DNA from 3 places in the Pseudomonas sp. GW823-FHT06B06 genome. Region 3 is predicted to be linked to each of the others. Evidence: predicted binding sites of a transcription regulator. Region 3 holds the regulator's gene; each other region holds the start of a gene.
The links. The regulator sigma-54, encoded in region 3, starts transcription at its own class of promoters, with help from an activator protein. The targets are predictions, from matches to a motif close to ANTGGCATNNANNTTGCTNT.
Positions count from the first base shown of each region.

Region 1: the regulator sigma-54 is predicted to act here: its motif matches at 2,170-2,189, upstream of AC1Q8Q_RS04850 (circularly permuted type 2 ATP-grasp protein).
Region 2: the regulator sigma-54 is predicted to act here: its motif matches at 3,037-3,056, upstream of AC1Q8Q_RS26095 (DNA translocase FtsK).

Region 1 covers NZ_JBXAHO010000004.1:94,716-99,196, reverse strand. Annotated here, with positions in the region: gene AC1Q8Q_RS04875 (methyl-accepting chemotaxis protein) at 1-75, opposite strand, end outside; gene AC1Q8Q_RS04870 (hypothetical protein) at 254-784, shown strand; gene AC1Q8Q_RS04865 (PLDc N-terminal domain-containing protein) at 867-1,058, shown strand; gene AC1Q8Q_RS04860 (hypothetical protein) at 1,144-1,377, shown strand; gene AC1Q8Q_RS04855 (ribonuclease E inhibitor RraB) at 1,576-1,920, shown strand; gene AC1Q8Q_RS04850 (circularly permuted type 2 ATP-grasp protein) at 2,222-3,631, shown strand; gene AC1Q8Q_RS04845 (alpha-E domain-containing protein) at 3,644-4,481, shown strand, end outside.
Region 2 covers NZ_JBXAHO010000038.1:52,915-57,395, reverse strand. Annotated here, with positions in the region: gene lolA (outer membrane lipoprotein periplasmic chaperone LolA) at 1-324, opposite strand, end outside; gene AC1Q8Q_RS26095 (DNA translocase FtsK) at 393-2,834, opposite strand; gene trxB (thioredoxin-disulfide reductase) at 3,107-4,066, shown strand; gene aat (leucyl/phenylalanyl-tRNA--protein transferase) at 4,129-4,481, shown strand, end outside.
Region 3 covers NZ_JBXAHO010000002.1:116,695-121,175, reverse strand. Annotated here, with positions in the region: gene ptsN (PTS IIA-like nitrogen regulatory protein PtsN) at 1-164, opposite strand, end outside; gene hpf (ribosome hibernation-promoting factor, HPF/YfiA family) at 177-485, opposite strand; gene AC1Q8Q_RS02230 (RNA polymerase factor sigma-54) at 561-2,054, opposite strand; gene lptB (LPS export ABC transporter ATP-binding protein) at 2,239-2,964, opposite strand; gene lptA (lipopolysaccharide transport periplasmic protein LptA) at 2,964-3,512, opposite strand; gene lptC (LPS export ABC transporter periplasmic protein LptC) at 3,499-4,071, opposite strand; gene AC1Q8Q_RS02210 (KdsC family phosphatase) at 4,080-4,481, opposite strand, start outside.

The DNA.
Region 1 (4,481 bases), on a different contig from region 3:
CGTGGTGACGAAAGCGACGGCGTTCACCGCCCAGAATTTGTACTTCAGCGAGATATTGCTAAGCCAGGCACCCATGGAGGTCTTCTCTGATAGCGGAAACAGTTTTGGCAAGGTGCCATTATTGTGCCGCTATTGTTGGGCTGAACGCTTGATGCAGGTCAAGATTGCGAGGCTTGCTTGCAAGACGCCATCGCAGGGCGTAATGCGCTATCCTGCGCGCCCTGAAAATTTACCAGCTACAGGATCCGCCCCCATGAAAGCCGCCCTCATCGAACTCATCAGCAACATCAGCTCCGGGTGCATGGCCGATGACGAAATCGAGAAAGTCGCTGATGAAGCGGCCCAGGCTTATGCTGATCCAGCGGCTTTCCTGAGCGCCAACCCGGACATCAACTACGACGACAGCTTCCCGATCCCGCTGGGTGAGTGGGTCGTGGTTGGCAGCCTGCCCGATACCGTGCTGTTTCAGGCCGACACCTATGTGGACCTGTTTGCCCAGATCGTCGCCTCGTTCGGCCCCGGGGTAGAGTTCAATCTCAAGCCCAAGCAGTTGGCCAGGACCGAAGCCCTGACCGCACTGAATCGCATCCAGGTGCAGATGAGCAGCCTGAACAAGGAAAACGGTGGCTACACGCTGATGAACTTCAGCCAATTGCTGGACGATGAACTGCAAGTGGTGCTGGTCTACGGCAATGCCGTGCCTCGGGTGCTCGAACTGTGCGCGCAAGTCGGCATCGCCGCTGCGCCATCGCTGGAAGCCTTGAAAGTGGCGATCCACGTCTGAACCGGTAAAGCTGTCAAAAAAAGGGAACCCTGTTCACGGCGGGCTATCCTAAGAGGGCATATCACTCTTCAGGAGCGTCATCATGGGTTCCACGTTCAATAGCCTGGTTGGCTTGATCATTCTTGCCCTGGATATCTGGGCAATCATCAACGTGCTGAAAAGTGGCGCCGAGACCGGAATGAAAATCTTCTGGGTGCTGTTGATCCTGTTGCTGCCGGTTCTGGGCCTGATCATCTGGGCCATTGCGGGCCCACGAGGAAATGTGCGCATCTGAAGCGAAACACTCGCCGGAACATTGCCCGGCGCCCGAGGTCGAGATAGGTGTAAGCCCATCCATGGGTTTTATCGAGGAGGCACCGATGCAAAGGTGGAAAGTCACTTTCGTGGATGATCATGGTGAAGTAATCGATGAAGAATTCGAGTGCGAGGAGTGCCCGAGTCACGAAGAGGCCGCCAAACTCATCAAGGCGCGATTGCTTCCCGTGGCCGCCGAACTGGATCTGAACGACTATGAGGGCCGCACCCCGGATGCAGGCGTCAAAAGCCTGAAGGCCCAGAACAGTATTGAAATTCGCAGCATCACCCCCGTCTGAACCTCTTCTCGTTATCGACTACAGCAGAACCAGGCCTTGGCAGCGGCTCTATCTTGGGGCTACTCTGCAAGCGAGATCAGCGAATGGATCGCTAAGGTCTGGTCTTGTCAGCTCCATGCTTGTTTCCCGTCGCGCGCACCCTTGGGTTCGCACAAGGGAGTACGGAAAGTCTATCCATCAGTTTGAGGAGGACGTTTCATGAGCACAGCCTATCAAGAAGACATCAGCAGCAGTGTGTTGCGCCGCATGAAAGAAGGCGGTTTTGATTTTTCCCGGTTCCATCCCATCGAGTTCTACGCCATTTTCCCGGACGAGGAGCGGGCACGCAGGGCGGCAGGTCATTTTCACCGTGGTGAATCCCTGGATGCGCAAATCAGTGTGCGCGACGATGGCGCCTGGGCTTTGGAGTTGTGCAAGGTCATGTATGCGACCTACGACGACATTGGCGATTTCGAACAGGGTTTCGAGGCAGTGGTCGAGCCTCTGGGCGGCATCATCGAAGGCTGGGGTGTGAAACAGGAGGTACGAGGGCGACTCGCATAAACCTATGAACAGTTACAAACAGCAATGACGGCTAACCTTCGGGTTGGCCGTTTTCGTTTTTGTCGATGGCAATCGAACAAGGCCGACCCGTTCGCCGGCAAGCCGGCGCCTACGGTCTATGCTGGTGATGGGCGACGACAACGCCTTGCAATGAAGCGGGGGCCGTCAGGTGGGGGCATTTGCCGCACAGGATTGGTGCGGCGCTCGCGTGGTGATTATCCAACCGATTGAAATCAAAGCGTTTCTGCCGATGGCACGGGCCTTGCGAAGGCCTGTATGTCCGGGTGACAAGGAGTACGGCATGATCCGCACCTATTTTGATGAGATGTACGACGCTGGCGGCCAGGTCCGCCCGCATTATCGGGAGTTTGCCCGTTGGCTGGCCGAGACGCCTGACGAGCTTCTGGCACAACGGCGACGCGAGGCCGATCTGCTGTTTCATCGCGCCGGGATTACCTTCACGCTCTACGGTGATGAGCAGGGCACAGAGCGCCTGATTCCCTTCGACACCATCCCGCGCAGTATCCCCGCCAGTGAATGGCGCGTGGTCGAGCGCGGCTGTATCCAGCGGGTCAAGGCGTTGAACATGTTTCTCGCCGACCTTTACCACGAGCAGCGCATTATCAAGGCCGGGATCATTCCGGCCGAGCAGGTGCTGGCCAACGAGCAGTACCAGTTGGCGATGCAAGGCCTGGACCTGCATCGGGATATCTATTCGCACATTTCCGGCGTCGACCTGGTGCGCGACGGCGACGGCACGTACTACGTGCTCGAAGACAATCTTCGTACACCGAGCGGCGTCAGCTACATGCTCGAAGACCGCAAGATGATGATGCGCCTGTTCCCCGAGTTGTTTGCGGCCCAGCGCATTGCCCCCATCGACCATTACCCGAACCTGTTGCTCGACACCCTGAAAAGCTCAAGCCCGATCGAAAATCCGAGTGTCGTGGTGCTGACGCCGGGGCGCTTCAACAGCGCCTTCTTCGAGCATGCATTCCTGGCGCGAGAAATGGGCGTGGAGCTGGTGGAGGGTGCGGACCTGTTCGTGCGTGACGACAAGGTGTTCATGCGCACCACCGACGGGCCGAAAGCCGTCGATGTGATTTACCGCCGTCTCGACGATGCGTTCCTTGACCCGCTGGCGTTCAATCCCGACTCGATGCTGGGCGTGCCCGGCCTGCTGTCGTCCTATCGTTCGGGCAATGTCGTGTTGGCGAACGCCATCGGAACCGGGGTGGCAGACGACAAATCGGTGTATCCATTCGTCACCGACATGATCCGTTTCTACCTGGACGAAGAACCGATCCTGAAAAACGTACCCACGTGGCAGTGTCGCAATCCTTCTGAGCTGTCCCACGTCCTGGCCAACCTTCCGGAGCTCGTGGTCAAGGAAACCCAGGGCTCCGGCGGCTACGGAATGCTGGTGGGGCCCGCGGCGAGCGCAGCGGAAATCGAAGCCTTCCGCGCGCGCATCATCGCCAAGCCCCATGCCTACATCGCACAGCCGACACTGTCGCTGTCGACCTGTCCGACCTTTGTCGAAAGCGGCATCGCGCCACGCCATATCGACCTGCGTCCGTTTGTACTGTCTGGCCGCGAAACCCGGGTCGTGCCCGGCGGCTTGACCCGTGTCGCCCTGCGCGAAGGCTCCCTGGTGGTGAATTCCTCCCAGGGCGGCGGAACCAAGGACACCTGGGTGGTTGAGGATTGAAGGAAGCCTGACATGTTAAGTAGAACTGCCTCGGATTTGTATTGGATGTCGCGTTACCTGGAGCGGGCGGAAAACCTCGCGCGGATGCTCGACATCAGTTATTCGCTGTCGCTGATGCCCCAGGATGGCCGTGGGAACGGCCTGCACGAGTTGGCCATGCCGTTGCTGATTACCGGCACGCTGGATGATTATCTCGAACGCCACGGCGAGCTGCATGCCGAAAGGTTGTTGCATTTCTTTGCCCTGGACGCGGCCAACCCGGCCAGCATCTACAGTTGCCTCGGGGCCGCACGGGCCAGTGCCCACGCGGTACGTGGCCGCATCACCGCCGACATGTGGGAAAACATCAACGCCACTTGGCTGGAGATTCGCGGCATCGCCGAACAGGGCCTGGGCCGCTACGGCATGAGCCGTTTCTGCGAGTGGATCAAGGAACGTTCCCATCTGTTCCGTGGTGCGTCCTACGGCACCATCATGCGCAACGACGCGTTCCGTTTCATTCGCCTGGGGACATTCATCGAAAGGGCCGACAACACACTGCGCCTGCTCGATGCGCGCTACGAAATGGCCGGTGATCAGGCCGAAGCGGTCAGCGACGGCACGGCCCACGCCTATTACCAATGGAGTGCGTTGTTGCGGGCCCTGTCGTCTTTCGAGGCGTACACCGAGATCTACCGTGACGCCCCCGGCGCCCGGCATGTGGCCGAGTTGCTGCTGCTGCGGGCCGATGTTCCACGCTCTTTGCGCGCCTGCACCGAAGAAATCGATCTGATCCTGGCGCAACTGCCAGGGGCCAATGGCCGCCCGGCACAGCGCTTGGCTGCGGAGATGGACGCACGATTGCGCTATA
Region 2 (4,481 bases), on a different contig from region 3:
CAGGCGTTGATCGAGATTCTTGATGGTGGCCTGTTCCAGGTCCGGGTCCCACAGGGTGACCTTTTTACCGTCGGAGACCATGGTCTGCTCGGCAGGCGCATTGGTGTGCCAATAGAACAGGCCAGGGCGCTGCAGCGACATCTCGCCGGCAGTTTCCTGCAATTGGGTACCGGTGCCATCCAGGGTCAGTTGGGAGAAGCGCGCGGTCAGGGTCTGGGATTTTTCCAGCAATTGGGTCAGGCGTGCCACGTCCTTGTCATCGGCGTGGGCCGAGAGCGTGCTCAAAGCCAGTACCGGCAGCAACAGCATGCGGATCAGACGCATGGGAGTCCTCATAACATTCGTGGGAGTGCGGGCAGCGCCTTGGGGCGCCACCCCTTTTCAGTATCGGGTCAGTCGCGTACCGGGCCAGGGGCCAGGACTTCACGCGAACCGTTGGTGTTCATGGACGTCACGACCCCGGCCATTTCCATGGCTTCGATCATGCGCGCGGCGCGGTTGTAGCCGATCTTCAGCTTACGCTGTACCGCGGAGATGGACGCGCGACGGCTTTCCAGGACGAACTGCACTGCTTCGTCATACAGCGCGTCGGCCTCGGGATCATCGCCGTCGCCGCCACCGCTGCTGCCTTCAAAGCCGCTGCCGGCCTCTTCGACACCGTTGAGGATGTCGTCGTTGTATTCCGGCGCGCCGCGCAGTTTCCAGGCCTCGACCACGCGGTGAACCTCATCGTCGGAAACGAACGCACCGTGAACCCGGATCGGCAGGCTGGTACCCGGTGGCATGTACAACATGTCACCGTGACCCAGCAATTGCTCGGCGCCGCCCTGGTCGATGATGGTCCGCGAGTCGATCTTGCTCGACACCTGGAACGCCATGCGCGTGGGGATGTTGGCCTTGATCAGGCCGGTGATCACGTCCACCGAAGGACGCTGGGTCGCAAGGATCAAGTGGATACCTGCCGCCCGCGCCTTTTGGGCGATACGCGCGATCAGTTCTTCGACCTTCTTGCCGACAATCATCATCATGTCGGCGAATTCGTCGACCACCACGACGATGGTCGGCAGTTTCTGCAACAGCGGCGCTTCGTCGTGGATGCTTTCGCGCTTGTACAACGGGTCGCTCAATGGCTCGCCGGCGTCCTGCGCCTCCTTGACCTTGGCGTTGAAGCCGGACAGGTTACGCACGCCCATCTTCGCCATCAGCTTGTAGCGCCGCTCCATCTCGGCGACGCTCCAGCGCAAGGCGTTGGCGGCGTCCTTCATGTCGGTGACCACCGGGCACAGCAGGTGCGGAATGCCTTCATAGATCGACAGTTCGAGCATTTTCGGGTCGATCATGATCAGCTTGGCGTCTTCCGGGCCGGACTTGAACAGGATCGACAGGATCATCGCGTTCACCCCCACCGACTTACCGGAACCGGTCGTACCGGCCACCAACAGGTGCGGCATCTTCGCCAGGTCGGTGATCACCGGCTTGCCGCCGATGTCATGGCCCAGGGCCAGGGTGACCGGGGACTTGAAGTTGTCGTACTCGGGGGTCGACAGCACTTCAGAGAAGCGCACGATCTGCCGGTCTTCGTTGGGAATCTCGATACCGACCGTGGTCTTGCCCGGAATCACTTCCACCACACGCACGCTGGTCACGGCCAGGGAACGCGCCAGGTCTTTCGCCAGGTTGGAGATACGGCTGACCTTGACCCCGGCCGCTGGCTGGATCTCGTAACGGGTAATCACCGGACCCGGGTGGATCGAATCCACGTTGACTTCGACGCCGAATTCCTTGAGCTTGATTTCCAGCAGGTGGCCGACGGCCGCCAGGGACTCGGGCGAGTAATTGAGTTGCTTCTTTTCCGCCGGGTCGAGAATCGAGATCGGCGGCAAAGTGCCCTCCACGGCGCTGTCGACGAACAACGGCGCCTGCTTTTCTTTTTCCACGCGCTTGCTCGGCGCTGGCGGCTTGGGTGGCGCTGGGGCAATCACCGGTGGCACCTGCTTCTCGCGCTCGGACATGTGCTTGCTCAGGGCCTGCTCGCGCTCGATCAGGCGTTCCTTGACCTTGGCCTGTTCGCGCTTGTCGGTGACGGTTGGCGCGACCACGTCGTGCACGCGCTCATCGACTTCACGCAGCTGCGCCACCAGTTGCTTGCGCTCGGTACGGGCTGCCCACCAGCGATTGGCGGCACCCTGGAACAGCTCGAACAGGTCGAGGGTGATCTTGCCGGTAACGTCCATCACCTTGAACCATGACAGGTCGGTGAATACCGTGAGACCGAACAGGAACAAGGCGATGAACAGCAGCGTGCTGCCCTGGATGTTCAGCGCGTTCTTCGCCAGGTCGCCAAGGCTCTCGCCCAGCGCTCCCCCAGCGCCAGCCGGCAGACCGGTCGCGGCATGGAAATGAATATGCGCCAGCGCGGCACCGGACAGCACCAGGAACACCAGGCCGATCAGGCGCCAGGAGAACAGCCAGCCGCTCCACTCCCATGGCTCGTGGCGTTGGCGGAAGATCTGATAGGCCTTGATCGCCAGCAATAACGGGAAGATATAGGCAAAGTAACCCAGCACCATGAACAGGATATCGGCGCTGTAGGAACCCGCCGGGCCGCCGAAGTTTTGAACGTCCTCGATCTTGCTGTTGTGGCTCCAGCCCGGATCGTCCTTGCCATAGGTCAGCAAGGCCATCATCAGGAACAGGCACAACGCACCGATGGCGATCAATGCACCTTCCTTGAGGCGGTAGTGCAGGTGCTGACGCCAGAGTGGAACAACTGTTTTGGGTGCTGCGGTGGATTTCTTCAAAACCTGTTTTTCCTGCGCCAACGGCGCGTCCATCTGTTGAATGACTATAAAACTGCCCAATCCAGGCAGGTAAAAAAGTTAACAGGCGTAACCGGGACTACTTTTAACACTGCGCATCGGTTTTCATAAACACGAAATGCGATGCCGATTTTGTTACAAACACTGTTATAGCCAGGCATTGTACGGGTTTGTACGTCCGATGCCATGCTGGCAACTCTTGGGTGTAGCATAGTCAACAGCACATTACGTGCGACTCAATTTGAGCACGCATTCTCTTTTGTGACAAAGGCTTATGAGGTGTTTTTATGAGCGTAGCGAAGCATTCCCGCCTGATCATCCTGGGATCCGGCCCCGCGGGTTACAGCGCAGCCGTGTATGCCGCTCGCGCCAACCTCAAGCCCGTTGTGATTACCGGCATACAGGCAGGTGGCCAGCTCACTACCACCGTGGAAGTCGATAACTGGCCAGGCGATGTCGAAGGCCTGACTGGCCCGGTCTTGATGGAGCGCATGCAAAAACACGCCGAGCGCTTTGCCACCGAGATCGTTTACGACCACATCCATACCGCCAAGTTGCAGCAGCGCCCCTTCGAACTTATCGGTGACAGCGGCACTTATACCTGCGACGCACTGATTATCGCCACGGGAGCCTCGGCCCAGTATCTGGGCTTGCCTTCGGAAGAGACATTTGCCGGCAAAGGGGTTTCAGCCTGCGCCACCTGCGACGGCTTCTTCTATCGCAACCAGGTGGTCGCGGTGGTGGGCGGCGGTAATACCGCCGTTGAAGAAGCGCTTTATCTGTCGAACATTGCCCGGGAAGTCCATCTGATTCACCGTCGCGACAAGTTGCGCTCGGAAAAAATTCTTCAGGACAAACTCTTTGAAAAAGCCGCCAAGGGCAATATTCGCCTGCACTGGAACCAGAATCTGGACGAAGTGCTGGGCGACGCCAGCGGCGTGACCGGTGCGCGCCTGCGCGACAGTCATACCGGCGCAATCACTGAGCTGCCCCTGACCGGCGTGTTCATCGCCATCGGCCACAAGCCCAATACCGACCTGTTCGCCGGCCAGCTGGAAATGCGTGACGGCTATCTGCTGGTCAACGGTGGCAGCGAAGGCAATGCGACGGCAACCGCCATCGAAGGGGTGTTTGCCGCGGGTGACGTCGCCGATCACGTCTATCGCCAGGCCGTCACCTCTGCGGGCGCCGGCTGCATGGCCGCCCTGGACGCAGAAAAATACCTCGACGACATTCCCACTGTTTGACGGCAAACTTCACGGCGGGCTTACGCCCGCCATCGCCCTCCCCTTCTGTAAGCCCTGATGCCATGCTGACCTGGTTACAACGCAACACCCTGACGTTCCCGGCCCTGGAAAAGGCCATGCGCGATCCCAATGGATTGCTGGCGGCCGGTGGCGACCTGTCCGCCGATCGACTGATCCAGGCCTACCGCCATGGCTGCTTCCCCTGGTTTTCCGAAGGCCAGCCGATCCTCTGGTGGTCGCCGGACCCTCGCACCGTGCTGTTTCCCGATGAACTGCACGTGTCCCGCAGCCTGAACAAACTGCTGCGCCAACAACGCTACCAAGTGACCTTCGACCAGGATTTTGCCGCGGTCATACGCGCCTGCGCCGCCCCCCGGGAATATGCGGACGGCACCTGGATCACCGAAGCCATGCA
Region 3 (4,481 bases):
AGTTTTTCACGGGCGACCAGGCTCTCGAAAACATCCTGCATGGCCAGATCCGGCACTTCGCGATGGATGAGGTTGGCAATTTGCTCGAGGGCTTTCTTTTTACTGCCGCCCGGCACGTTCACCAGGGAACGGCCGGGGGTCAGGATGCTTTCAAGTCGGATCATGGGTTGGGAGTGTTAACGACCCGTAGCGCCCTGGAGGAGGCTCTGAGTCTTTTCCTTATGCTTTTTGAGTTGTTTATCCAGCTTGTCGGTCAGTGCGTCGATTGCCGCGTACATATCGGTATGTTCCGCGTTGGCGACGACCTCATTGCCGGGTATATGCAGCGTGGCTTCGATTTTCTGCTTCAACTTTTCGACGCACATCGTGACTTGCACGTTGGTGATCTTGTCGAAATGCCCCTCGAGCTTCTTGAACTTGAGCTCGACGTATTCACGCAGGGGCTTGGTCACTTCCAGTTGGTGTCCACTGATGTTGACTTGCATACAGCTTCTCCTTCGTTGCCAGTGCATAAAGCGGCAGATCCAGATGATCTGCCACTGGAACGCTGTGGCGTGGCCCTACATCAACCGCTTGCGTTCGCTCGAAGGCGCGATCCCGAGGGATTCGCGGTACTTGGCGACGGTGCGGCGAGCCACCTGAATGCCTTGTGCCTCCAGTAAACCAGCGATCTTGCTGTCACTCAACGGCTTTTTCTGATTTTCCGCCGCCACCAGTTTTTTGATGATCGCGCGAATCGCCGTGGACGAGCATTCTCCGCCCTCGGAGGTGCTGACGTGACTGGAGAAAAAGTATTTCAGTTCATAAATGCCCCGAGGGGTATGCATGAATTTCTGCGTGGTAACCCGCGAAATCGTCGACTCATGCATGCCGACCGCTTCGGCGATGTCATGCAGGACCAATGGCTTCATGGCTTCGTCGCCATACTCCAGGAAGCCGCGCTGATGCTCGACGATCTGCGTGGCCACTTTCATCAGGGTTTCGTTGCGGCTTTGCAGGCTCTTGATGAACCAGCGGGCTTCCTGCAGTTGATTGCGCATGAAGGTGTTGTCGGCGCTGGTGTCGGCACGACGAACGAAGCCCGCATACTGGGCGTTGACCCTCAGGCGGGGCACCGACTCCTGGTTGAGCTCCACCAGCCAGCGTTCGTTATCCTTGCGCACGATCACGTCCGGAACCACGTATTCGGCTTCGGTCGACTCGATTTGCGAGCCCGGGCGCGGGTTGAGGCTCTGGACCAGCTCGATCACCTGGCGCAGCTCATCTTCCTTGAGCTTCATGCGGCGCATCAGCTGGCTGTAGTCGCGGCTGCCGAGCAAGTCGATATAGTCAGTGACCAGGCGCTTGGCTTCGGCCAGCCAAGGCGTCTTGGCGGGCAGTTGGCGCAATTGCAACAGCAGGCATTCACCCAGGTTGCGTGCGCCGATGCCGGCAGGTTCGAATTGCTGGATGCGGTGCAGGACGGCTTCGATTTCGTCCAGTTCGATGTCCAGTTCCGGATCGAAGGCTTCGAGGATTTCCTCCAGCGTCTCGTCCAGGTAGCCCTGGTTGTTGATGCAGTCGATCAGGGTCACGGCGATCAGGCGATCGGTGTCGGACATCGGTGCCAGGTTCAATTGCCACAGCAGGTGGCTTTGCAGGCTCTCGCCGGCTGATGTGCGGGTGGTGAAATCCCACTCGTCGTCATCGTTGCTCGGCAGGCTGCTGGCGCTGGTCTGGTAGACGTCTTCCCAGGCGGTGTCGACAGGCAGTTCGTTGGGAATGCGCTCGTTCCAGTCGCCTTCCTCGATATTATCGACGGTCGTGGCGCTTTCCTGGTAGGAGGGTTCCTGGGTGTCGGTACTGGGTTTGTGTTCGGCGTTGTCGGCCAGCGGGTCGGAATTGTCGAAGTCGTCGCCTTCTTCCTGGCGCTCGAGCATCGGATTGGACTCCAGGGCCTCCTGGATTTCCTGTTGCAGGTCCAGGGTCGACAATTGGAGCAGGCGGATGGCCTGTTGCAGCTGCGGTGTCATCGTCAGCTGCTGGCCCATTCTCAAGACTAGCGATGGTTTCATGGCAGGGGCTTAACACCTTATTCGCCGGCGCACATGCGCCATCCACTACAGGGCGCCGGAGCGCCAAACATAAGCAAATTATATGCCCGAAACCGCGGCGTTTGCCTAGAGCGCTGTAACAATAAAAAAAGGTTGATTTTTTATTGCGCCAAGCGCTCTGCCGACTCGCCGGACACCGCGATGCTTACAGGCGGAATTCATGCCCCAGGTACACTTCTTTCACCAGGTCATTGGCCAGGATGGTTTCAGCGTCGCCTTCGGCGATCAGTTGACCATCGTTGACAATATAGGCGGTTTCGCAGATATCCAGGGTTTCGCGGACGTTGTGGTCGGTGATCAGTACGCCGATGCCCTTGGCCTTGAGGTGGTGGATGATCTGCTTGATGTCACCCACGGAGATCGGGTCAACGCCGGCGAACGGTTCGTCGAGCAGGATGAATTTCGGGTTGGTGGCCAGTGCCCGGGCGATTTCCACGCGACGGCGTTCGCCACCGGACAGGCTCATGCCGAGGTTGTCGCGGATGTGGCTGATGTGGAACTCCTGCAGCAGGCTTTCCAGTTCCTTGCGGCGACCGGCCTTGTCGAGTTCCTTGCGGGTCTCGAGGATGGCCATGATGTTGTCGGCCACGGAGAGTTTGCGGAAGATCGACGCTTCTTGCGGCAGATAACCGATACCCGCCTTGGCACGACCGTGCATCGGCTGGTGGCTGACATCGAGGTCATCAATCAGCACGCGCCCCTGATCAGCCTGTACCAGGCCGACGATCATGTAGAAGCAGGTGGTCTTGCCGGCGCCGTTGGGGCCGAGCAGGCCGACGATCTGGCCGCTGTCGATGGACAGGCTGACGTCTCGCACGACCTGGCGGCTCTTGTAGCTCTTGGCCAGGTGCTGGGCTTTCAGAGTTGCCATTAAGGGGCCTTTTGCTCGTCGGTTTTCTTTTTCGGCTGGATCACCATGTCGATGCGCGGACGCGACTCGGTCACCTTGCTGCCCGTTGCGCGACCGGCGCTGGCCAGCTTTTTCTCGGTGTCATAGACGATTTTCTCGCCTTGAGTGACGTTGCTGTCCTTGTCGATGACCTTGGCGCGGTCGATCAGCACGACACGATTTTGCTTGGCGAGGTACTGGATGGTCACGCCCCATCCCTGCACGGGCTTGGTGTCGCCTGCGGTCTGCAGTTGCTCGAAGTAGGCCAGGTTACCCACCGAGGTCACCACGTCGACGTCGCCATCGGGGGCGCGGGTCATGGTCACCTTGTTGCCCTTGACAATGATCGAGCCCTGGGTGATGACCACATCGCCCGTATAGGTGGCCACACCGTTCTTGTCGTCCAGTTGGGCGTCGTCGGCCTGGATGCGGATGGGTTGCTGCTGATCGTCCGGCAGAGCCCAGGCGCTCACGCTTCCCAGTGCTGCGCCCAGACTGAGCAAAATAGGGAGGGTTTTAACGAGCCTCATACTGTCCTCTTACGTTCGATAGCAGGTGTATCCTGCTTTCTTTCAAATACGCCTTCATGCCGACACCAGTCGATACACCGCCAGCGCCGTCGATTCTAACGGGTTGCTGGGTCTGCGCATATTGCTGCTGCGGGAACACGGTCATGCGAGTACTGGTGATCAGGGTGTCGCGGTTCTTTTCGTCGGTACGCTTGACGCGCACGTTGTCGATCAGTTCGACCTCGGTCCCGCCGGAGTTCACCTCACCGTGATCGCTGGTCACATGCCACGGAAAATCAGTGCCGCGGTACATGTTCAGGTCGGGTTTGGTCACCAGCGTGATGTCGGTTGCCTTGACGTGCTCGGCTTTTTCCGACGTCATTTCGTATTGCACCTTGCCGTCTTCGAGGTACTGCAAGGTGTGAGTGTTGGTCGCGTACCAGTCGATCGGGCTTTCTTCAGTCTTGGCCGGTGGCTTGTCGAGAAAGCGTTCCGGGCTGATGTTCCAGTAGCCGACCGCGGCGAAAATCGCCACGATGCAACTGACCACCAATGTCTTGCGAACTTTTTTGCTGAACATGATTTGGCTCACAGGTACGCGGCATTGGCCGCATCGAGGCGGCCCTGGGCGCGCAGGATCAATTCGCAGAACTCGCGGGCAGCACCTTCGCCGCCACGGGCCAGGGTGATGCCATGTGCGTGTTCGCGCACGAAGCTGGCGGCGTTGGCCACTGCCATGCCCAGGCCGACGCGGCGGATCACCGGCAGGTCCGGCAGGTCGTCACCGAGGTAGGCGACCTGTTCATAGCTTAGGCCGAGTTGCGCAAGAAGCTCGTCGAGTACCACCAGTTTGTCTTCGCGGCCCTGGTACAGGTGGGGAATGCCGAGGTTCTTCGCGCGTCGTTCGACTACCGGGGTTTTGCGGCCGCTGATGATCGCGGTCTGTACGCCGGCGGCCATCAGCATCTTGATGCCCTGGCCGTCGAGGGT